DNA from 4 places in the Citrobacter sp. CRE-46 genome. Region 1 is predicted to be linked to each of the others. Evidence: predicted binding sites of a transcription regulator. Region 1 holds the regulator's gene; each other region holds the start of a gene.

Evidence for each region. The regulator CRP, encoded in region 1, controls carbon source genes, mostly activating them, when cyclic AMP is high. The targets are predictions, from matches to a motif close to ATGTGANNNNNNTCACAT.
Region 2: serC (3-phosphoserine/phosphohydroxythreonine transaminase) is a predicted target of CRP. The motif match lies at 3,712-3,729, and genes of this name have one in related genera.
Region 3: garD (galactarate dehydratase) is a predicted target of CRP. The motif match lies at 2,101-2,118, and genes of this name have one in related genera.
Region 4: rhaB (rhamnulokinase) is a predicted target of CRP. The motif match lies at 2,113-2,130, and genes of this name have one in related genera.

What each region holds. Positions count from the first base shown of each region.
Region 1 is NZ_CM184341.1:397,315-402,893, forward strand. It holds gene argD (bifunctional acetylornithine/succinyldiaminopimelate transaminase) at 1-181, shown strand, start outside; gene AC534G_RS01860 (YccS/YhfK family putative transporter) at 281-2,368, opposite strand; gene crp (cAMP-activated global transcriptional regulator CRP) at 2,420-3,052, opposite strand; gene AC534G_RS01870 (OsmC family protein) at 3,361-3,765, shown strand; gene AC534G_RS01875 (phosphoribulokinase) at 3,864-4,733, opposite strand; gene AC534G_RS01880 (YheU family protein) at 4,787-5,005, opposite strand; partial or broken gene AC534G_RS01885 (hydrolase) at 5,002-5,579, opposite strand, start outside.
Region 2 is NZ_CM184341.1:3,327,139-3,332,717, reverse strand. It holds gene focA (formate transporter FocA) at 1-673, opposite strand, end outside; gene ycaO (30S ribosomal protein S12 methylthiotransferase accessory factor YcaO) at 1,078-2,838, opposite strand; gene AC534G_RS16255 (DUF421 domain-containing protein) at 2,974-3,666, shown strand; gene serC (3-phosphoserine/phosphohydroxythreonine transaminase) at 3,880-4,968, shown strand; gene aroA (3-phosphoshikimate 1-carboxyvinyltransferase) at 5,037-5,579, shown strand, end outside.
Region 3 is NZ_CM184341.1:622,051-627,629, forward strand. It holds gene AC534G_RS03085 (DeoR family transcriptional regulator) at 1-350, shown strand, start outside; gene garD (galactarate dehydratase) at 410-1,981, opposite strand; gene AC534G_RS03095 (MFS transporter) at 2,388-3,722, shown strand; gene garL (2-dehydro-3-deoxyglucarate aldolase) at 3,738-4,508, shown strand; gene garR (2-hydroxy-3-oxopropionate reductase) at 4,539-5,429, shown strand; gene garK (glycerate 2-kinase) at 5,495-5,579, shown strand, end outside.
Region 4 is NZ_CM184341.1:5,047,637-5,053,215, forward strand. It holds gene rhaR (HTH-type transcriptional activator RhaR) at 171-1,010, opposite strand; gene rhaS (HTH-type transcriptional activator RhaS) at 1,090-1,938, opposite strand; gene rhaB (rhamnulokinase) at 2,239-3,708, shown strand; gene rhaA (L-rhamnose isomerase) at 3,705-4,964, shown strand; gene rhaD (rhamnulose-1-phosphate aldolase) at 5,108-5,579, shown strand, end outside.

The DNA.
Region 1 (5,579 bases):
GAAGCCGCAGTTTAAAGGCCGGTCGCGCGATTTCCTCTACGCCGCCGCGCACGAAGGGGTGATGGTGCTGAATGCCGGGCCGGACGTGATGCGTTTCGCGCCGTCGCTGGTGGTGGAAGACGCGGATATCGAGGAAGGGATGCTGCGTTTCGCGCAGGCGGTAGCGAAGGTGGTGGGCTGAATGCCTGATTGCCGGATGGCGGCGCGAGCGCCTTATCCGGCCTACAGGGTAAGGTGTGATTCGTAGGCCGGATAAGCGTAGCGCATCCGGCAGCCGATCTTAACCTTTCATGTCCCGCAACCGACGGCTAAGCCAGATCCCGTGGTGGGGTCGTTGACGCCATGCTACCGACGAAATGGTGTGCATGGTGTTCAGATGCCCCAAGATTCGCTGCAGATGCTGCTCCAGGGTGCTTAATGGACCGTGGGACAGCATTTCAGGCGCTTCGAGAATATTCACATCGCCCGAGCTTCCCGGTCCGTCATACTCCAGCCGCTGCTGACAGCGCTGGAGCGCAATTTCGCAGGACTCCAGATACCGCTGCGCCAAATCTGGCGTCAGCATCGTATGTTCCCTTGCCAGTGTGGTCATCGCGTTGATGTGTTCGACAATAAACTGGCTGTGCGTGACCCACAGTTTCATATCCGCCAGATAGTGCGCGTTGAATCCCGGCTCCTGCATTGCCTGATTCAGTGAGTTAAACAGCGTGTTATGCGCCTGGTTGACCCGCATGCGTTGATACGCCAGCGGCGTGGCCTGCGGATCGTTGCTGAGGATCAGGCGAATAGCCTCCTGGTCGGCTTCTAACGCATCGTGGGCGTTCTTACGCAACAGACCACTCTGCCACTGTGGCCACAGCCAGAGCGTGCCGCCAAAGGCGATTAAGCAGCCAATCACCGTGTCGACAAACCGCGGCACGATAAATTGTTCCCCGTTCAGCGTCAGCAGTTGCAGGGTGTACACCGCCGTAACCGTAAAGCCGACGGTGGCCCAGCCGTAGTTTTTGCGAATGATCAGATAGCTGCCTAATGTGATCAGCAACATGCCTGCCAGCGTGAAACCTTCCTGAATATGAAAGTGCAATGTGACGCCGGCAATCACCAGTCCGACGAGCGTACCCACCGAACGATGCAAAATACGCACTCGGGTCGCCCCATAGCCATTTTGCGTGACGAACAGGATCGTCATCAAAATCCAGTAAGGTTTAGGCAGATGTAAGGCGCTGCCCATCAGGCTGGCGATACTCAGCATGACGCTAATGCGCCCGGCGTTACGCAGCGCCGGGGATTTCAACGACAGATAGTTTTTCAGCGCCGGGATCAACGGCAACCGCCGCTGTTTGTCCGCCATCAAATCTCGGGCATACAGCGGGCGCTGGGTCCGTAGCACGCGGGCGATACGGCTGAAGTGCCAGTAGCAAAACTGTCCTACCGGATTATCCGGATGCTGGTTGGCGATTTTCTCCAGCGAGCCAATTTGCTTTTCCATTGAGAAACGGGTCGGTAAGCGGTGATACAAGATATCATCGGCCAGGACGCGCAGGCGGGCGGCGACGGTGCGCGCGTTCCAGCGAATCACCTGTTCCGCGTGGCTTCGCTCGACCAGCTTTTGCACCTCTTCCGGCTGATGCAGGCTAACTGAAATATGTTCCTGCAAATCGAGCGCTTCCTGAAAGGCACGCAACAGTCGCTTGTATTCATTATTGTGATGCGCCGACAGCATGTGCATTTGCTGGTAGCACTGGGTAATCAAATCCACCGCTTTTTGTTGACGAACCAGTAGCGGAGGCAGCGCTTTTTCTGGATCGGCATGCTGGGTCAGCAGACTGTACTTGGCCTCACAGTAATCGGCTAATTCGCGGTACAGCAGGCTAAGCGATTCACGCAGTGGCTGCTCACGCCACATCCAGAACCAGAACCAGTTGAACAGACCGTACCACAACGTACCCAGTGCATAGATCAGCAATGGCTCCCAGACGGGCATGTTCCCGGCAAGGCTTAGCGTGAAAATTGCCGCGATGAGTGAGGCTGGCAGCAGTCGCGCATGCAACGGGCTTAGCTCGGCGGTTACGCCAAGAATTAGCGTCAGGCCGGTGAGGATGAGCGGCAGTGGTATATCTTGCGCCAGCAGTAACTGCATGATCAGGCTGCAACCGGCAAACAGCGATGCGCCAATAACTAAACGTTTAAAAAAGCGTTTATGCGGGGTATCAAGACCGGCAATGTTGCAACAGGCAGGGACGAGGGAAAACAGAAGCCCCAGATGAAGCTGACCAATGATAAGACCGACAGCCACAGGTAAACACAGCACCAGCGTCTGCCGTAGTGCGTAGTTGATCTCGGGGTGATAAATCAGTCTTCGCCACATCGGAACAAACAAAAATGGCGCGCTACCGGGTAACGCGCCATTTCGATGGGATTAACGTGTGCCGTAAACGACAATGGTCTTACCGTGAGCGGAGATCAGGTTCTGATCTTCCAGCATCTTCAGAATACGACCAACGGTCTCACGGGAGCAGCCAACGATCTGGCCGATTTCCTGGCGGGTGATTTTAATCTGCATACCGTCCGGGTGAGTCATCGCGTCAGGCTGTTTTGCCAGATTCAGCAGAGTCTGGGCAATACGGCCGGTGACGTCGAGGAAGGCAAGGTTGCCTACTTTTTCAGACGTGACCTGCAGGCGACGAGCCATCTGAGAAGACAGGCGCATCAGAATATCCGGGTTGACCTGGATTAATTGGCGAAATTTTTTGTAGGAAATTTCAGCGACTTCACATGCGGTTTTGGCCCGTACCCAAGCGCTACGTTCCTGGCCTTCTTCGAAGAGGCCTAATTCACCAATAAAATCGCCCTGATTCAGATAAGAAAGGATCATTTCTTTCCCTTCTTCATCTTTGATCAGCACTGCCACTGAGCCTTTAACGATGTAATACAACGTTTCCGCTTTTTCACCCTGGTGAATCAGCGTGCTCTTCGATGGGTACTTATGAATATGGCAATGAGACAAGAACCATTCGAGAGTCGGGTCTGTTTGCGGTTTGCCAAGCACCATGCGCGGTTATCCTCTGTTATAAGCTGTCTCCAGAGCCAGAAAACGACGCTGCCTCTGGGTTTGCAAAAATGTGCTTCCCGCTACCTGGGAAGGGGGCTACTAAAAATATACTGCAGCCTGTAATGTGATGTCCTCTGCATACATGCAGTACGTCAATGTATTACTGTAGCATCCCGACTGTTTTAGCATAGCTTTCGCCGTGTGTCTCCTGGTGTCTCGCTTCAGCATGACGCAGGTCGCCTTCCGTTGCGAGAATTGTTATGTACGCGTAATCTGTCAGGAAAATTGAAACATTGGAGTTACGAAATATGCAAGCGCGTGTAAAGTGGGTTGAGGGGTTAACCTTCCTCGGTGAGTCCGCCTCTGGCCACCAAATTTTGATGGACGGTAACTCCGGTGATAAAGCGCCGAGCCCGATGGAAATGGTATTAATGGCTGCAGGCGGTTGTAGCGCGATCGATGTGGTGTCGATCCTGCAAAAAGGGCGTCAGGATGTGACCAACTGCGAAGTGAAGCTCACCTCTGAGCGCCGTGAAGAAGCGCCGCGTTTGTTTACCCACATTAATCTGCATTTCATCGTCACCGGCAACGATCTGAAAGAGGCGTCGGTCTCCCGCGCCGTCGATCTCTCGGCGGAAAAATATTGTTCCGTGGCATTGATGCTGGAAAAGGCGGTGAATATTACCCACTCCTATGAAGTGGTTGCTGCGTAATACGTGAAGCCGGATGGCAGCTTGGCCTTATCGGGCCTACAGGACGATACCGATTCGTAGGCCCGATAAGCGTAGCGCCGTCGGGCACATCCCGTACCTCACTCTATCTTTTTACCTTCCATCAGTCGCTGGACCAGCGGCAGCATAATCAATTCCATCGCCAGACCCATTTTGCCGCCAGGTACGACTAATGTATTGATGTGGGAAATGAATGAGCCTTGCAGCATGGCCAGAAGCCACGGAAAGTCGATCCCTTCCAGATTACGAAAATGAATGACCACAAAGCTTTCATCCAGCGACGGAATGCTCTTGGCAGCAAAGGGGTTTGAGGTATCGACGGTGGGTACGCGCTGAAAGTTAATGTGCGTACGGGAAAACTGCGGCGTGATGTAATTGATGTAATCGTCCATTGAGCGCACAACCGAGTCCATCACCGCTTCACGCGAGTGTCCACGCTCGCTGGTATCGCGGGTCAGTTTCTGGATCCATTCCAGGTTAACGATCGGCACTACGCCGACCAGAAGGTCGACATGCCGGGCCACATTTTGCTGTGGGGTGACGACGCCGCCGTGTAGCCCTTCATAGAACAGGACATCCGTCGGTTCAGGCAATGGCTGCCAGGGGGTAAACGTTCCCGGGACCTGGTTCCACGGTACGGCTTCATCGTAGGTGTGCAGATATTTACGCGACTGACCTTTTCCCGTCTGGCCGTATTCAATGAAGGTTTGTTCCAGCAGACCAAAGTCATTGGCTTCGGGCCCGAAATAACTGATATGTCGCCCGGCATCGCGCGCTTTGCGAATCGCCATATCCATTTCCGGACGGGTATAGCGATGAAAACTGTCACCTTCCACCTCGGCGGCGCGCAGATTTAGCTGCGCGAAAATTTTACGAAACGCGAGGCTGGTGGTGGTGGTCCCCGCGCCGCTGGATCCTGTTACCGCAATCACCGGATGTTTGGCAGACATAACAACTCCATGAATAGGTTGATTTTTTATTATAGTCAGCCGTCGGCTACGAATTACTCGTGAATCTGCTTCCTCGGCATGATGTTGACCGTTTCATGCAGTTCGGACCACACCAGGACGGCTTCACCTGATTGTAGTTGGCGTTTGACGTCGGCGACTTTTTGTTCGAGCGAACGTTCATGTTCACCATAATCGGTACCTTCGCGCAAGACAAAGCTTTCAATCAGATTGTCCAGCGCGTCCGGGGAGATGTCTTGCCAGGGGATAATCATGATGACGCCTCCAGATACGTTGTCAGCCAGTCGGGAATTCTGGATTCCAGCCACATCTCAGGGCGGCGCACTGTGCCGCCAATAAATCCGACGTGTCCGCCGTGTTCAGTCAACTGATACTCCACCTGTGAGGGCAGGTTTTCCGGTTCAGGGATCACGTGATGATCCATAAACGGATCGTCCTTGGCATGGATAATCAGCGTCGGTTTGGCGATCTGATTAAGCAATGGCATGGCGCTACACTGGCGGTAATAGTCTATAGCATCGGCAAAACCGTGGATTTTGGCAGTGATGAGATCGTCAAAATCTCGAATGCGACGCAGGGATTTCAACTGGGTCAGACTCACCGGCAACGAACCCGGATAGGCCTGTAGCTTACGCGAGGCGTTAGCTTTCAACAGATTGAGCAGATAGCGCTGGTAGACGCGTGAGAACCCCTTCTCCATATGGTAACTACAGGCTTCCAGCACGAAAGGCGCAGAGACAATAACCGCTGCATCAATGGGAATATCGTTGCCTTCTTTGGCCAGCAGGCAGGCAAGCATGTTCCCGCCGAGTGAATAGCCGACCGCCG
Region 2 (5,579 bases), 2.3 Mb from region 1:
CGCGTATTACAATACCCATAGGGATCATAAACATGTTTGCGATACTGTGCTCAAAACCGCTGGCAACAAACATTGCGACCGGTAATACCATGATAAACGCTTTGTCCATCAGGCTGCGACCTGAGTAGCTCATCCATACGGCCAGACACACCATCAGGTTAGCCAGGATACCGAGGCTTACCGCTTCAACAAAAGTATGGTGTACTTTGTGGTCGGCTGTTTGCAGGACGTTGAGTCCCCACGCGCCGTTGGCGGTCATATACTCGCCGGAAAGCCACATAAGTAACACGAAGATCAGGGCGCCAATCAGGTTGCCGACATAAACGTTAAGCCAGTTTTTAGCCAACTGTCCCCAGGTAATACGACCACTGGCTTTAGCAACAACAATCAGTACGGTTGAGGTGAAGAGGTCTGCACCGCAGATAACACAAAGGATCAGCCCCAGGGAAAAGCAGATACCACCTATTAATTTTGCCATGCCAAAAGGCATGGTGCCGGTACCGGTTGTGGCGGTGATATAGAAAACAAAGGCAATTGAAATGAATACACCGGCAGTAATTGCCAGATAGAACGTCTTAAGCGGATGTTTCGTTGCTTTATAGACGCCTGCTTCTTCGGCAACTTTGGCCATTGCAGCAGGAAGTAAAAGATCAAAAGGGTTGTCAGCTTTCACACTAACTCTCTCTTTATTAAGTCGGCGACGAGATACTAACAAAGCATTATAGATGAGAATTTGATATAGATCATATCTCGCCTGGCTTATAGGCCCGCAAGACGCATGGTTTTTATGCGAATGCGGAGTAACTTATTGATTATCCATGTAAAAATAAATTTTAAAAATTATAAAGTGAGTTGAATTTTTTCTTTCAGCCTCCTGTTGGACGGTTAATTAATATGGAGTAATTGAGATAAAAGGCCACATTAATAAGCTAATTTTTTTAATATCAACTACTAATATTTAACCTTGTTTTTACATTTATTTTTTGATTTGACCAAAATAAAAAACAGGGCGCTTAAAGCGCCCCGTAATATAGCCCAGACAATACATTTAGCCTACTTAACGCAGGCTGTTTGGCACTATTTTGACCAGTGCGCTGCTTTCGCGCGCTGCAGTTTTTCATAGGCTTTCAGCAGAGACTGATGCGCCGGGAATGCGTGCAGATCGTTGTCTACTGGCTGAAGACCATAAAATGCGGCTTCACCACTCAATGCCGCACTTGCCGCTTCAACCGCATCGGCGCCGTACATGCGGACAAACGCGTTCAGATATTGCAGCGGCTGACGCTCCTCTTCCTGCGACAATAGCAGCAGCGTTTGCAGGCAACGGTAGTAGTTTGCACGTTCAGCGCTAAACACGGAGGCGTTGAATTCCATCGTCCATTCTGTCCATACCAGCGCTTGCTCCAGGTCACCACCGGCCAGCGCCAGCATCACTTTAAGCTCGCCAATGCGCAGGGTATACCAACCGTTATCTGCGCCGGTCGCCAGACCAAGCAGTTCGCGTACGCGGGTGAAGTCGTCAAAACCTTCTTCATCCAGTTGTTCGAGCAGATTGAGATAGTCTTCTTTATCCCACTCACTGCCTGGCAGAGAGAGGATCGTTTCGCGCAGATGCGTACCCATTGCGTTGTTGGCTAACCACAGATCTTCAGCCGGGTAGATGTCAGACATCCCCGGAACGATAATGCGGCAGGCGTATACCCCCAGATGTTCGTAGTCGGCGATATACACTTCTTTATCTTCAGCGTTGAAGATGGTCATCAGGGTGGCGAACTCTTCTTCCGTAGTGCCGGAGAAATTCCAGTCAACGAACGGATAATCAGCATCTTGCTTGAACAGATCCCAGGAGATCAGACCGCTGGAATCAATGAAGTGGGTTTCAAGGTTAGTGTGTTCAGACACTTCTTCATCGTCGAAGGTTGGCGGGGTGAAGACATCAAGATCTTTCAGACCACGACCCTGCAGCAGTTCGGTAACGGTACGCTCCAGCGCAACGCCGAAATCCGGGTGCGCGCCGAAGGACGCAAAGCAGGTACCGTTGGCCGGGTTGAACAGGACAACGCAAATCACCGGGTATTTGCCGCCCAGCGAGCCATCGTAGGCGAAAATCGGGAAACCTTCCGCTTCCAGTGTGGCGATGGACTCCACTACCGCCGGGTAACGCGCCATCACCTCGGCCGGGATTTCCGGCAGGCTGATGCTTTCCGCGATAATGCGGTTCTTCACATAACGTTCAAAGACTTCAGACAGGCCCTGAACGCGCGCTTCGTTAGGCGTGTTACCCGCAGACATACCGTTAGAAACGTACAGATTGCCGATAATATTCATCGGAATATAGACAGTCTGGTTATCAGACTGACGGGTAAACGGCAGGCCGCAGACGCCACGATCTTCATTTCCGGATTGCAGGTCGATAAGCATGCTTCCGGTCAATTCGTTTTCTGGATCGTAAAATGCGCGCAGACGCGCATCCAGCAGACCTTCCGGCACGTCATCGTCTTCCGTCAGCGGGAACCATTTTTCGTTTGGATAATGCACGAACGGGCCGTTGGCGATGGTTTCGCCCAGCCAGAAATCCGCAAAGAAGTAGTTCGTAGACAGACGCTCAAAATATTCGCCCAGCGCGGAGGCCAGCGCCGCTTTTTTCGTCGCACCTTTACCGTTGGTAAAGCACAGCGCGCATTCTTTGTCGCGAATATGCACAGACCAAACGTTAGGCACAGGGTTCAACCAGGAGGCTTCTTCAATCTGAAAACCAAGGTCGAGTAATTTTTGCTGGAAGCGAGCGATGGAGTCTTCCAGAGCGGCATCTTTGCCGGGAATAAATGTTTGCGTCATGAAAATCACTTTTGTCGTACGGAAAGCGCGCAATGATACGGGTTTTCAATGAACGGCGCTATCGCCGCCGGAGCCCAGGCGTAAATAAAACTATTGGCTATGCTTTCACACAGTCAACAATGTTAAGAGCACAAAATGAAAGCATTCGATTTACAGCGTATGGCACTGGATAAGGTGCCAATGGAGTTTCTTGGCGAGGTTGCGCTGCGCAGTCTCTATACCTTTATATTGGTTTTTCTGTTTTTAAAGCTAACGGGGCGGCGTGGCGTACGGCAGATGTCGCTTTTTGAAGTGCTGATTATTCTTACGCTGGGCTCTGCGGCGGGCGATGTGGCGTTTTATGACGATGTGCCGATGATTCCGGTGCTGGTGGTTTTTATTACCCTGGCGCTGCTTTATCGTCTTGTCATGTGGCTGATGTCACACAGCGAAAAGCTGGAAGATCTACTGGAAGGTAAGCCAGTGGTCATCATTGAAGACGGTGAATTGTCATGGTCAAAGCTTAATCGCGCCAATATGACGGAATTCGAATTCTTTATGGAGCTGCGTTTGAACGGCGTAGAGCAACTGGGGCAGGTGAAACTCGCTATTCTGGAGACGAATGGGCAGATCAGCGTTTACTTCTTTGCCGATGAAGACGTAAAACCGGGACTCAGCATTCTGCCTAAACACTGTACACAGCGATTTAAGGTGGTGCCTGAAACAGGCGACTATGCATGTGTACGGTGTAGTGAAGTGGTGCAAATGAGCGCGGGGGATCATCAATTATGTCCGCGCTGCGCAAATCCAGAATGGTCGAAGGCCAGTCGGGCAAAACGGGTCACCTGACAGCGAAAATCTCGGTTTTTACCCGTCAATCCGATAGATTCTGTTGTGTGACCTATGACTCATTTTTACCCCGCTCCGTTTTACCCATTGCGGCGCGTGTCACTGAATGATAAAACCGATATCCACAGGAATAACTTATACCCAATGTCTGTCACAGGATTATCGTCAATGACAGGATGTTGATTGGATAACAACACAACGTGGTGAGGGGAAATGGCTCAGGTCTTCAATTTTAGTTCAGGTCCGGCAATGCTACCGGCGGAAGTACTTAAACTGGCTCAACAGGATCTTCGCGACTGGAACGGTCTTGGCACGTCGGTCATGGAAATTAGCCACCGGGGCAAAGAGTTTATCCAGGTGGCAGAGGAAGCAGAGCAGGATTTTCGCGATCTCCTCAGCATCCCCTCTAACTATAAAGTGTTGTTCTGTCATGGCGGTGGCCGTGGGCAATTCGCCGGTATCCCGTTAAATATTCTCGGTGATAAAACGACAGCGGATTACGTCGATGCCGGTTACTGGGCCGCCAGTGCGATTAAAGAAGCGAAAAAGTACTGCACGCCGAACGTTATCGATGCCAAAGTCACCGTTGACGGTCTACGCGCTGTTAAGCCAATGAGCGAATGGCAGCTTTCTGACAACGCCGCGTACCTGCACTATTGCCCGAATGAAACCATCGATGGCATTGCGATTGATGAAACGCCGAACTTTGCCAGCAATGTGGTGGTTACGGCGGATCTCTCTTCTACCATCCTCTCCGCGCCGCTTGATGTTAGCCGCTATGGCGTAATCTATGCCGGGGCGCAGAAAAACATTGGTCCTGCGGGACTGACGATTGTCATTGTACGCGAAGATCTGCTGGGTAAAGCGCATGTTTCATGCCCGTCAATCCTTGACTATACCGTGCTAAATGACAACGACTCCATGTTCAACACGCCGCCAACCTTTGCCTGGTATCTGTCTGGCCTGGTCTTTAAGTGGCTCAAAGAGCAGGGCGGTGTTAATGCGATGAATAAAATTAACCAGCAAAAAGCAGAGCTGTTGTATGGCGTGATCGACAACAGCGACTTCTATCGTAACGATGTCGCGAAGTCGAACCGTTCACGTATGAACGTCCCGTTCCAACTGGCTGACAGCGCCCTGGATAAACTCTTCCTGGAGGAGTCTTTCGCTGCGGGGCTGCATGCGCTGAAAGGGCACCGTGTGGTCGGCGGTATGCGTGCGTCTATCTATAATGCGATGCCGCTTGAAGGCGTAAAAGCACTGACCGATTTCATGGTCGATTTCGAACGCCGCCGCGGTTAATCTGCTGTACTTTTCATCCCCACAGCCCGCCTGTGGGGTTTTTATATCTGTTTTGAGAGTTGAGTTTCATGGAATCCCTGACGTTACAACCCATTGCGCGGGTGGATGGCACCATCAATCTGCCTGGATCCAAAAGTGTTTCTAACCGCGCTTTGCTGCTGGCCGCATTAGCAAATGGCACCACTGTCCTGACCAACCTGCTGGACAGCGACGATGTCCGTCATATGCTCAATGCACTCAATGCGTTAGGGATTAGCTATACCCTTTCCGCCGATCGCACCCGCTGCGAGATTATCGGCAACGGCGGCGCATTACATGCCGAAAGGGCAGTGGAACTGTTTCTTGGCAATGCCGGAACCGCAATGCGTCCGCTGGCCGCTGCGCTGTGCCTTGGCAGCAATGACATCGTGTTGACAGGCGAACCGCGCATGAAGGAGCGCCCGATTGGCCATCTGGTTGATGCGCTGCGCCAGGGGGGAGCCAACATTGAGTACCTGGAGCAGGAAAACTATCCGCCACTTCGTTTGCGCGGGGGCTTCTCCGGCGGGCAAGTTGAGGTAGACGGCAGCGTATCCAGCCAGTTCCTTACTGCGCTACTGATGACTGCACCG
Region 3 (5,579 bases), 220 kb from region 1:
TGACCGGCGGTCACTTGCGTCGTCAGTCGCAATCCTTTTATGGCGATCAGGCTGAGCAATCGCTACAAAATTATCACTTCGACATGCTGTTTCTTGGCGTTGATGCTATCGACTTAGAGCGTGGTGTTAGCACACACAATGAGGATGAAGCGCGTCTCAATCGCCGGATGAGTGAAGTCGCGGAGCGCATCATCGTTGTTACCGACTCGACGAAGTTTAATCGCTCCAGTCTGCATAAGATCATTGATACCCAGCGGATCGATATGATTATTGTTGATGAAAATATTCCAGAGGAGAGTCTGGAAGGATTACGTAAGCATGGGATTGAGGTTGTTCTGGTGAGTATTTGACAAAAAGGTCGGAAAGTTTTCGAACTCCCCGACCTGTAATCGAATTTCACTTTCAGCAATCAGGTCACTGGCGCCGGGTTAAACACCGCCAGTTGATTATGCAGTCCCCACTGATCCGAGAAGGTTTTCTTACGCCCGCTGGCGACCTCGAGAATAAACTCGAACAATTTCAGACCCACGTCTTCAATGGTTTCTTCTCCGGTGGCGATGGTACCGGCGTTGATGTCCATCAGGTCAAACCAACGATTGGCCAGCTCAGTACGCGTCGCCATTTTTATCACCGGCACCGCCATCAGGCCGTACGGCGTACCGCGACCGGTGGTGAATACCTGCACGGTGATCCCGGAAGCAACCTGCTGTGTACCGCAGACAAAATCGCTGGCGGGGGTCGCGGCGTAAATCAGTCCTCGTTTGGTTGGGCGCTGGCCCGGCGACAATACTTCGACGATGGCGCTCTTGCCTGATTTGGCGATTGAGCCCAGCGCTTTTTCCACCACGTTTGCCAGACCGCCTTTCTTGTTGCCCGGTGAAGGGTTGGCGCTGCGGTCAGTCTTGCCCATATCCAGGTAGTTATCGTACCAGGCCATCTCTTCGAGCAGGCGCTTACCTACTTCTTCGTTAATCGCGCGTGGGGTAAGAAGATGGATAGCATCGCGCACTTCGGTCACTTCCGAGAACATCACGGTCGCGCCGCAGCGTACTAACAGGTCGGAGGCATAACCGACCGCCGGGTTGGCCGTGACGCCGGAAAAGGCATCGCTACCGCCGCACTGCATACCGACCACCAGTTCTGATGCTGGGCAGGTTTCACGTTGGCGTTGGTTGAGCTTTGCCAGATGGCGCTCTGCCACTTGCAAAATATCAGCAACCATTGATTGAAAGCCGACGTGCTTTTCATCCTGCAGGCTGACGATGCTGGCGCTGTCGACCGGGATACTTTTTACATCATGAGTCCCTTCCAGCAGTCGCTCTGGTTGCAGTTTTTCGCAGCCGAGGCCAATAACCATCACTTCACCGCCAAAGTTGGGGTTCAGCGCAATATTATGGATGGTGCGAATCGGCACAATGGCGGCCGGAGCGTTAATCGCCACCCCGCAGCCGTACAGGTGATTAAGCCCCACCACGCCATCGACATTCGGGTATTTGGGGAGCAGATCGCGCTCGATGATTTTCACCACATAATCCACCACGCCCGCTACGCAGTGTACGCTGGTGGAGATGCCGAGCAGATTTTTGGTGCCGACGCTGCCGTCTGCATTGCGATAGCCTTCGAAGGTATAACCCTCAAGAGGCGGTAGCGGCTCCGGTACTTTGGTCGCCAGCGGCAGCGTCTCCAGCGGCGGGGCCTTGGGCAGCTCAACCATGGATTCATCAATCCAGCTACCGCGCGGGATATCGCGAACGGCATAGCCTATCACTTCGCCATAACGCACAATTTCGCCGTGAACAGGAATATCGCATAGCGCCACTTTATGACCCTGGGGAATATGTTCAATCAGCTCCAGCCCATCCGGAAAACGCGTCCCGGCTTTCAGGCCATTGTCATTGACAATAATCGCCACATTATCTGTTGCGTGAACTTTAATATAAAACGCCGAGGGCGATTCTTGTCTGATTTCGATGTCGGCCATTGTCCAGTATTCTCCAGCAAGGTGGTAATAATAGTGTGGATATTTATATTTTGAATCTAATTATCAGTAATAAATATTGGGTATCGTGAAATAAGAATGTCAGGAGTTTAAAATTAAGAATGTGATCATGATCACTTAAACTCAGCAGGACCGTACCACCAAGGGGACTAATCAGTAAATGTGTGCATTAGCGCCCATGCGTGTGTGCATATGCCCAAAATATTATTTTAACAACGCGTAATTAGTGAGCGTCTGCACAATGATTAACGTTGCGCTGCTGATTATACTAAATCACGGTTTCATAACGTCTGATAAATTATTATGTGTTTTTATTATCGGTAATTTATCACCAGGGATAGCTAACAAATAATAATAAAAACATTTTTATGTGCCCGAGGTAAATAGAATGATTCTGGATACAATTGTCGAGAAAAAGAAAGGTACACATACCCGCTATTTAATATTACTGATAATTTTTATTGTAACTGCCGTTAACTATGCGGACCGTGCGACGCTGTCAATTGCCGGCACGGAAGTGGCGAAAGAGTTGCACCTCAGCGCCATCTCAATGGGGTATATTTTTTCCGCCTTCGGTTGGGCTTACCTGCTGATGCAAATCCCCGGCGGCTGGCTGCTCGATAAGTTCGGCTCGAAGAAAGTCTATACCTGGAGCCTGTTCTTCTGGTCGCTGTTTACCTTCCTGCAGGGCTTTGTGGACATGTTCCCGCTGGCCTGGGCAGGTATTTCAATGTTCATCATGCGCTTTATGTTGGGCTTCTCAGAAGCACCTTCCTTCCCGGCCAACGCCCGTATCGTGGCGGCCTGGTTCCCGACCAAAGAGCGCGGTACGGCATCCGCGATTTTTAACTCCGCACAGTATTTTTCCCTGGCGCTGTTTTCGCCGCTGCTCGGCTGGCTGACCTTCGCCTGGGGCTGGGAGCACGTCTTTACCGTGATGGGGGCGATTGGTTTTGTGCTCACCGGGCTATGGGTAAAGTTTATTCATAACCCAACCGATCACCCGCGTATGTCGCAAGAAGAACTGAAGTTTATCTCTGAAAACGGCGCGGTCGTGGATATGGACCATAAGAAGCCGGGCGATGTGAAGTCAGGTGGTCCTAAGCTGCATTATATCAAGCAGTTGCTGACCAACCGTATGATGCTTGGCGTGTTCTTCGGACAGTATTTTATTAACACAATTACCTGGTTTTTCCTTACCTGGTTCCCGATTTACCTGGTACAGGAAAAAGGTATGTCGATCCTCAAAGTTGGTCTGGTGGCGTCTATTCCGGCGCTATGTGGATTCATTGGCGGTGTGCTGGGTGGGGTGTTCTCTGATTATCTGATTAAACGTGGCTCCAGCATCACCCTGGCGCGTAAGCTGCCGATTGTGCTCGGCATGCTGCTCGCATCGACCATTATTCTGTGTAACTACACCGATAACACCGCTCTGGTAGTCGCGCTGATGGCGCTGGCGTTCTTCGGCAAAGGCTTCGGGGCGTTGGGCTGGCCGGTGATTTCCGATACCGCGCCGAAAGAGATTGTCGGTCTGTGTGGTGGCGTATTTAACGTATTTGGCAACGTGGCCTCCATTGTTACTCCGTTGGTGATTGGGTATCTGGTGAGCGAGTTGCACTCATTTACTGCCGCGCTGATGTTTGTAGGGTGCTCAGCGCTGATGGCAATGGTTTGCTACCTGTTTATTGTCGGTGACATTAAACGTATGGAATTGCAGAAATAAACAAAGGTATAGGCGATGAATAACACGATTTTCCCGAATAAGTTTAAAGCGGCCCTCGCGGCGCAGCAGATTCAGATTGGCTGCTGGTCTGCATTAGCCAGTCCAATCAGCACTGAAGTTTTAGGTCTGGCGGGTTTCGACTGGCTGGTGCTGGACGGCGAACATGCGCCGAACGATATCTCGACGTTTATCCCGCAATTGATGGCGCTTAAAGGTAGCGCCAGCGCGCCGGTGGTACGGGTGCCGACCAACGAGCCGGTGATCATTAAGCGTCTGCTGGATATCGGGTTTTACAACTTCCTGATCCCGTTTGTTGAGACCGAAGAAGAGGCGGTGAACGCGGTGGCGTCAACCCGCTATCCACCGGAAGGTATTCGCGGCGTGTCCGTATCCCACCGCGCCAATATGTTTGGCACCGTGCCGGACTATTTTGCGCAGTCGAATAAGAACATCACCATCATCGTGCAGATCGAAAGTCAGCAGGGCGTTGATAACGTTGATGCAATCGCGGCGACCGAAGGCGTTGACGGTATCTTCGTCGGCCCCAGCGATCTGGCCGCGGCGTTAGGCCACCTCGGCAATGCGTCCCATCCCGATGTGCAGAAAGCTATCCAGCACATTTTCGCCCGCGCGAAAGCCCACGGCAAACCCAGCGGCATTCTGGCCCCGGTAGAGGCGGATGCGCGGCGTTATCTGGAGTGGGGCGCGACGTTTGTTGCCGTCGGCAGCGACCTTGGCGTGTTCCGTTCAGCCACGCAGAAACTGGCTGATTCTTTTAAGAAATAACCACCATCGACAGTAGAGAGAGATAAAGACATGACAATGAAAGTTGGTTTTATTGGCCTCGGTATCATGGGTAAACCAATGAGTAAAAACCTCCTCAAGGCAGGTTACTCGCTGGTGGTTGCTGACCGTAACCCGGAATCCATTGCGGACGTGATTGCCGCAGGCGCAGAAACCGCCGCCACGGCGAAAGACATTGCCGAGCAGTGTGATGTGATCATCACCATGCTGCCGAACTCTCCGCACGTGAAAGAGGTGGCGCTGGGCGAAGGCGGCATCATTGAAGGGGCGAAACCGGGGACGGTACTGATCGACATGAGTTCCATCGCACCGTTAGCCAGCCGTGAAATCAGCGAGGCGCTGAAAGCGAAAGGTGTGGATATGCTGGATGCGCCGGTCAGCGGCGGCGAGCCAAAAGCGATTGACGGTACGTTGTCGGTGATGGTCGGCGGCGATAAAGCGATTTTCGACAAGTACTACGATCTGCTGAAAGCGATGGCGGGTTCCGTGGTGCATACCGGCGAGATTGGCGCAGGCAACGTGACCAAGCTGGCTAATCAGGTGATTGTGGCGCTAAACATTGCGGCGATGTCTGAAGCGCTGACGCTGGCGACTAAAGCGGGCGTGAATCCGGATCTGGTGTATCAGGCCATTCGTGGCGGACTGGCGGGCAGCACCGTACTGGATGCGAAAGCACCGATGGTGATGGACCGCAACTTCAAACCGGGTTTCCGCATTGACTTGCATATTAAAGATCTGGCCAATGCGCTGGATACCTCGCATGGCGTTGGCGCTCAGTTGCCGCTGACGGCTGCTGTCATGGAGATGATGCAGGCGCTACGCGCAGATGGGTTGGGCACCGCCGATCATAGCGCGCTCGCCTGCTACTACGAAAAACTGGCGAAAGTGGAAGTCACTCGCTAACAAGAAGGGCGCGGATGCGCGCCCTGTATTTCTTGCCTTGCGCGGCACTTTCAGGCTACATAACTATGAAAATCGTAATTGCCCCAGACTCTTATAAAGAAAGCCTTTCTGCCACCGAGGTGGCTCAGGCAATAGAAAAAGGATTTCGGG
Region 4 (5,579 bases), 590 kb from region 1:
AATAATTTCTGGTAAATTATTTCAACATACGCTCATCATTCTCTCCTGATAATGGTCGTTATTCCTATTTTAGGCTTTATTTACAGAAGTGAGCCATCGCGAAATTTTCAATTTTTGGAGGGATCGCTGTCAGATTTTATCATCTTGATATCCGACGTAATCATGGTTACTCACTCAGCCAGATGACGCCACTGGCTCGGCGTCATCCCGGTTTCCCGCGTAAACACCACCGAAAAGTAGTTACTGTCCTCAAAGCCACAGCGCATGGAAATCTCACTAATCATTAACCGGCTGTGCTTGAGCAGATACTGAGCATGGCAGACCCGCACCTGGCGGAGATACTGGTTGATGGTCATCCCGGTCTGGCTGCGAAACTGCTGGCGCAAAACGCGTTCGCTGCACTGTTCGCGCTCGCAAAATTTATCCAGTTCGAAAGCATGCTCATGACTCCCGGCTAATGCGGTAATGAGTTTATCCAACAGCGTTTCACTCGACGTTGCCGGGAGCGTATCTGTCGCATAACGATGGCGTTTAAGGAGGGTCACCAGTTGCCCGAACAGCAGTTCCGCCATGTTAAAAGCCTGCGCATCGCGTTGATTGCTTTCATGCTCAAGCTGGCTTATCACCTGCCTGGCCTGAGTCATGCCAACGCTGCCGAGTCGCCAGTGCGGCTGCCGTGGCGTACCGTTAAATCCGGGGATCGCCCCTTCCCAGTCAACATTCAGCGTTAACCGCTCCGGGCAGTAGATGATATTTTGCAAAACAAGGTCATTTACGGACGTGTAGGAATGTTTGTCTTCAGCGCGAATGTAAAACAGATCGCCACGGGTTATCCGGTACGGACGATCGTTAAGAACATGCAGACCATTGCCGCGCCAGACCAGGACCAGCTCGCAAAATTCATGGGTATGTTCCGCAAAGACATCCTGCGGATAACGGTCAGCCACGGCGACAGCCTGCTGCTCATGCGCGAAAAAGTCTGATGTCAGAAGGATTAGCTGATTCGCCATCACAATATTCCCTGCCATCCGGCGTTAAGGAACATGATTATCTGAGATTCGGCGGTAAAAAACGTTGATAGCTTTCGCGTTACTGCAGGCTGCTTCCCGCAATGAGATCGCGCCCCTGACGAATATCGCGTGGCGACCAATTAAACTCCCGGCGAAAAAGCGTCGAAAAGTGATTACTGTCGCCGAAACCGCAGAGATACGCGATATCCGTCACGCTGTCCTCACTATGACGAAGCAGATGTCTCGCTTTAATAAGCCTCAGGCGGTTAAGGTAGCGCTGGGGCGTCAATCCCGTTTGTTGTTTAAGCTGGCGGTGCAGTGTGCGCAAAGAGAGCGAAAACTTTTCGGCCAGCGCCTCCCAGCACACCTCGTCAGCAAAGTTATCTTCCAGCCACGCCATCAGAAGGTTAAGCCGCGCATCGTTATCGGTTGCCGCTGCCATCAGGCTGCTTTTACGCAACACGACCAGTAGCTGCATAAACAGAATTTCACGATTTGCCGCCGTCGGCGTATCCATTCCTTCACCGAGCGCTTCCATTTGCCCCACCAACTGTCGGACCTGCTGTAGTACCCCCTGGTTTACCCGCCAATGGGATGGGTACTGCCCATTCTGTTCCTGAGGTAAAAGCTGATTCAGCCCGGCTAAAAATTGAAACGCATCCGGGGAGCGATACAGGACATTGGTCAGACACAAATTGTCAGTATGTTCATATAAATGCCGGTCATGATCGCGGACGAAACACACCGTACCACCGCTGATGGCATACGGTTGCCCGTTGAACACGTGGATCCCCGTACCATGCTCGACCACCACAATTTCATGAAAATCATGATGATGTTCAGGAAACGCGGGTTGAGGAAGCCGCGGTTCAATAGCCACTGGCGCTTTACCTGTCGGAAAAAAGTCTACGCAATGCAGTACAGTCATGACGGCTCCCCCTGTTTAGCGAATATGGCTGAATAGTAATTAAGGGTTACTACCCTCACCTTAAATTTTTGACGCCAAAGTGCGTAAACATGGTCAATTCTTCAAGATACGGTGGGAAAGATCGGGAATTGCGGAAGGCGTCACATCTGCCCGAATCCGCCCCATGAGTAGAAACTGTGAACATCATCACGTTCACCTTTGCCATGTTGCCAGCCGCTAATTGTGCCTGTCACTGTTAAGAAGGTACGTCTTATCGGGGGTTCTTAGACTGAGTGCAATAAAACTCAGAAGGACCTCGCTATGACTTTTCGCCATTGTGTCGCTGTCGATCTCGGCGCATCCAGCGGGCGCGTAATGCTGGCGCGTTACGACAGTGAACACCGCACCCTGACGCTGCGTGAAATCCACCGCTTCGTTAACTGTCTACAAAAAACGGACGGTTTTGACACCTGGGACATCGACAGCCTGGAAAACGACATTCGTCTGGGTCTGAAGAAAGTCTGCGATGAAGGCATTCGGATAGACAGCATCGGTATTGATACCTGGGGGGTGGATTACGTACTGGTCGATAACGCCGGTCAGCGCGTCGGTCTGCCGATCTCTTACCGTGATAATCGCACGACAGGCATTATGTCGCTGGCGATGGTGCAACCGGGTAAAAACGAGATTTACCGGCGTAGCGGTATTCAATTTCTCCCCTTTAACACCCTGTATCAGTTGCGCGCGCTGGTTGAACAGCAACCAGAATTGCTCCCGCAGGTGGCGCATGCCCTGCTGATCCCCGACTACTTCAGTTTTCGCCTGACCGGTGAAATGAATTGGGAATACACCAATGCCACCACCACCCAGTTAGTCAATATCAATACCGACGACTGGGATGACACGCTGCTGGCGTGGACCGGGGCAGACAAAGCCTGGTTTGGTCGCCCGACGCATCCGGGGAACGTCATTGGCCACTGGATTTGCCCGCAGAAAAATCAAATTCCTGTCGTGGCGGTTGCCAGTCACGACACGGCCAGCGCAGTCATTGCTTCGCCGCTCGCCGATAAAAACAGCGCGTATCTCTCTTCCGGCACCTGGTCGCTGATGGGGTTTGAGAGCAGAACACCGTATACCAACGATGCGGCATTGGCGGCGAATATCACCAACGAAGGCGGCGCGGAAGGGCGCTACCGGGTACTGAAAAATATCATGGGACTATGGCTGCTCCAGCGCGTATTAAAAGAGCGCCAGATCGACGACCTGCCAACGCTTATCGCCGAAACGCAAGCGCTACCAGCCTGCCAGTTCCTGATCAACCCGAACGACGATCGCTTTATCAACCCCGACGATATGAGTGCGGAAATTCAGGCGGCCTGTCGTGAATCGGGCCAACCTGTTCCTCTGCAAAACGCCGAACTGGCGCGCTGTATCTTCGACAGCCTGGCGCTGCTGTATGCCGACATTCTGCAAGAGCTGGCGGACCTGCGTGGCGCAGCGTTTAGCCAATTGCACATTGTTGGTGGCGGTTGCCAGAACGCGTTACTGAATCAGCTGTGCGCGGATGCCTGCGGTATTCGCGTTATGTCCGGGCCGATTGAGGCCTCCACGCTCGGCAACATCGGCATCCAGTTGATGACGCTGGACGAGCTTAACAACGTCGATGATTTCCGTCAGGTAGTGCGCGCCAACTACGACCTGACCACCTTCATTCCCAATCCGGAAAGTGAAATTGCCCGCTACCAGGCGCAGTTTCAATCACTACGACAGACAAAGGAGCTTTGCGCATGACCACTCAACTTGAACAAGCCTGGGAACTGGCAAAACTGCGTTTCGCCGCGGTAGGTATTGATGTCGAGGCGGCCTTACGCCAGCTCGATCGTCTGCCGGTCTCCATGCACTGCTGGCAGGGCGATGACGTCGCCGGTTTCGAAAACCCGGAAGGCTCGCTCACTGGCGGAATTCAGGCTACCGGCAATTATCCCGGCAAAGCGCGCAACGCGACCGAACTGCGTGCCGATCTGGAGCAGGCGCTGAGCCTGATACCGGGTCCAAAACGCCTGAATCTGCATGCGATCTATCTGGAATCCGATACGCCGGTTGCCCGCGACCAAATCAAACCGGAACACTTCAAAAACTGGGTTGAGTGGGCGAAAGCAAACCAGTTAGGGCTGGATTTCAACCCGTCCTGCTTTTCTCATCCGCTGAGCGCCGACGGCTTCACGCTGGCCCATGCCGATGACCACATTCGCCAGTTCTGGATTGACCACTGCAAAGCCAGCCGTCGCGTCTCGGCGTATTTTGGCGAACAGTTGGGTACGCCGTCGGTAATGAACATCTGGATCCCGGACGGTATGAAAGATATCACCGTTGACCGTTTAGCGCCGCGCCAGCGCCTGCTGGAAGCACTGGACGAAGTGATCAGCGAGAAACTCGACCCGGCGCACCATATTGACGCCGTTGAGAGCAAGCTGTTTGGCATCGGCGCTGAAAGCTACACCGTCGGCTCCAACGAGTTCTATATGGGCTACGCCACCAGCCGCCAGACCGCGCTGTGCCTGGATGCGGGACACTTCCATCCGACTGAAGTGATTTCCGACAAAATCTCCGCCGCCATGCTGTATGTACCGCGCCTGCTGCTGCACGTCAGTCGTCCGGTGCGCTGGGACAGCGATCACGTGGTGCTGCTGGATGATGAAACTCAGGCAATTGCCAGCGAAATCGTCCGCCACAACCTGTTTGATCGCGTACACATCGGTCTCGACTTCTTCGACGCTTCCATTAACCGCATCGCGGCATGGGTTATCGGCACCCGCAATATGAAAAAAGCCCTGCTGCGCGCGCTGTTAGAACCAACCGAGCAACTGCGTCAGCTCGAAGCCAGCGGCGACTACACCGCACGTCTGGCCCTGCTGGAAGAACAAAAATCACTGCCGTGGCAGGCCGTCTGGGAAATGTATTGCCAGCGCCACGACACGCCAGCGGGCAGCCAGTGGCTGGATAGCGTTCGCGCCTATGAAAAAGAGATCCTGAGCAAACGTAGCTGATAGCGACACCTGAACTGTAGGCCGGATAAGACGCCCCGCGTCGCCATCCGGCAATAAATAAAACACGATTGCCGGATGGCGCTGCGCTTATCCGGCCTACGTAAGACCCGATAACCTTCGGGCAATAAATGGGAGCACCGAACATGCAGAACATTACTCATTCCTGGTTTGTCCAGGGGATGATCAAAGCCACATCCGATGCGTGGCTGAAAGGCTGGGATGAACGTAACGGCGGCAACCTGACGCTGCGCCTGGATGAAGCGGATATCACGCCATTTAGCGGCAATTTCCACGAAAATCCGCGCTATATCGCGCTGAGTCAACCCATGCCATTGCTGGCGAATACGCCATTTATCGTCACCGGCTCGGGTAAATTTTTCCGTAACGTTCAGCTCGATCCGGCGGCAAATTTAGGCGTAGTGAAAGTGGACAGCGACGGTGCGGGCTATCACATCCTTTGGGGCCTGACCCACGAAGCGGTGCCAACCTCCGAATTGCCAGCCCACTTCCTCTCTCACTGCGAACGTATTAAAGCGACGAACGGCAAAGATCGCGTGATCATGCACTGCCACGCCACCAACCTGATCGCCCTGACCTATGTGCTGGAAAACAACA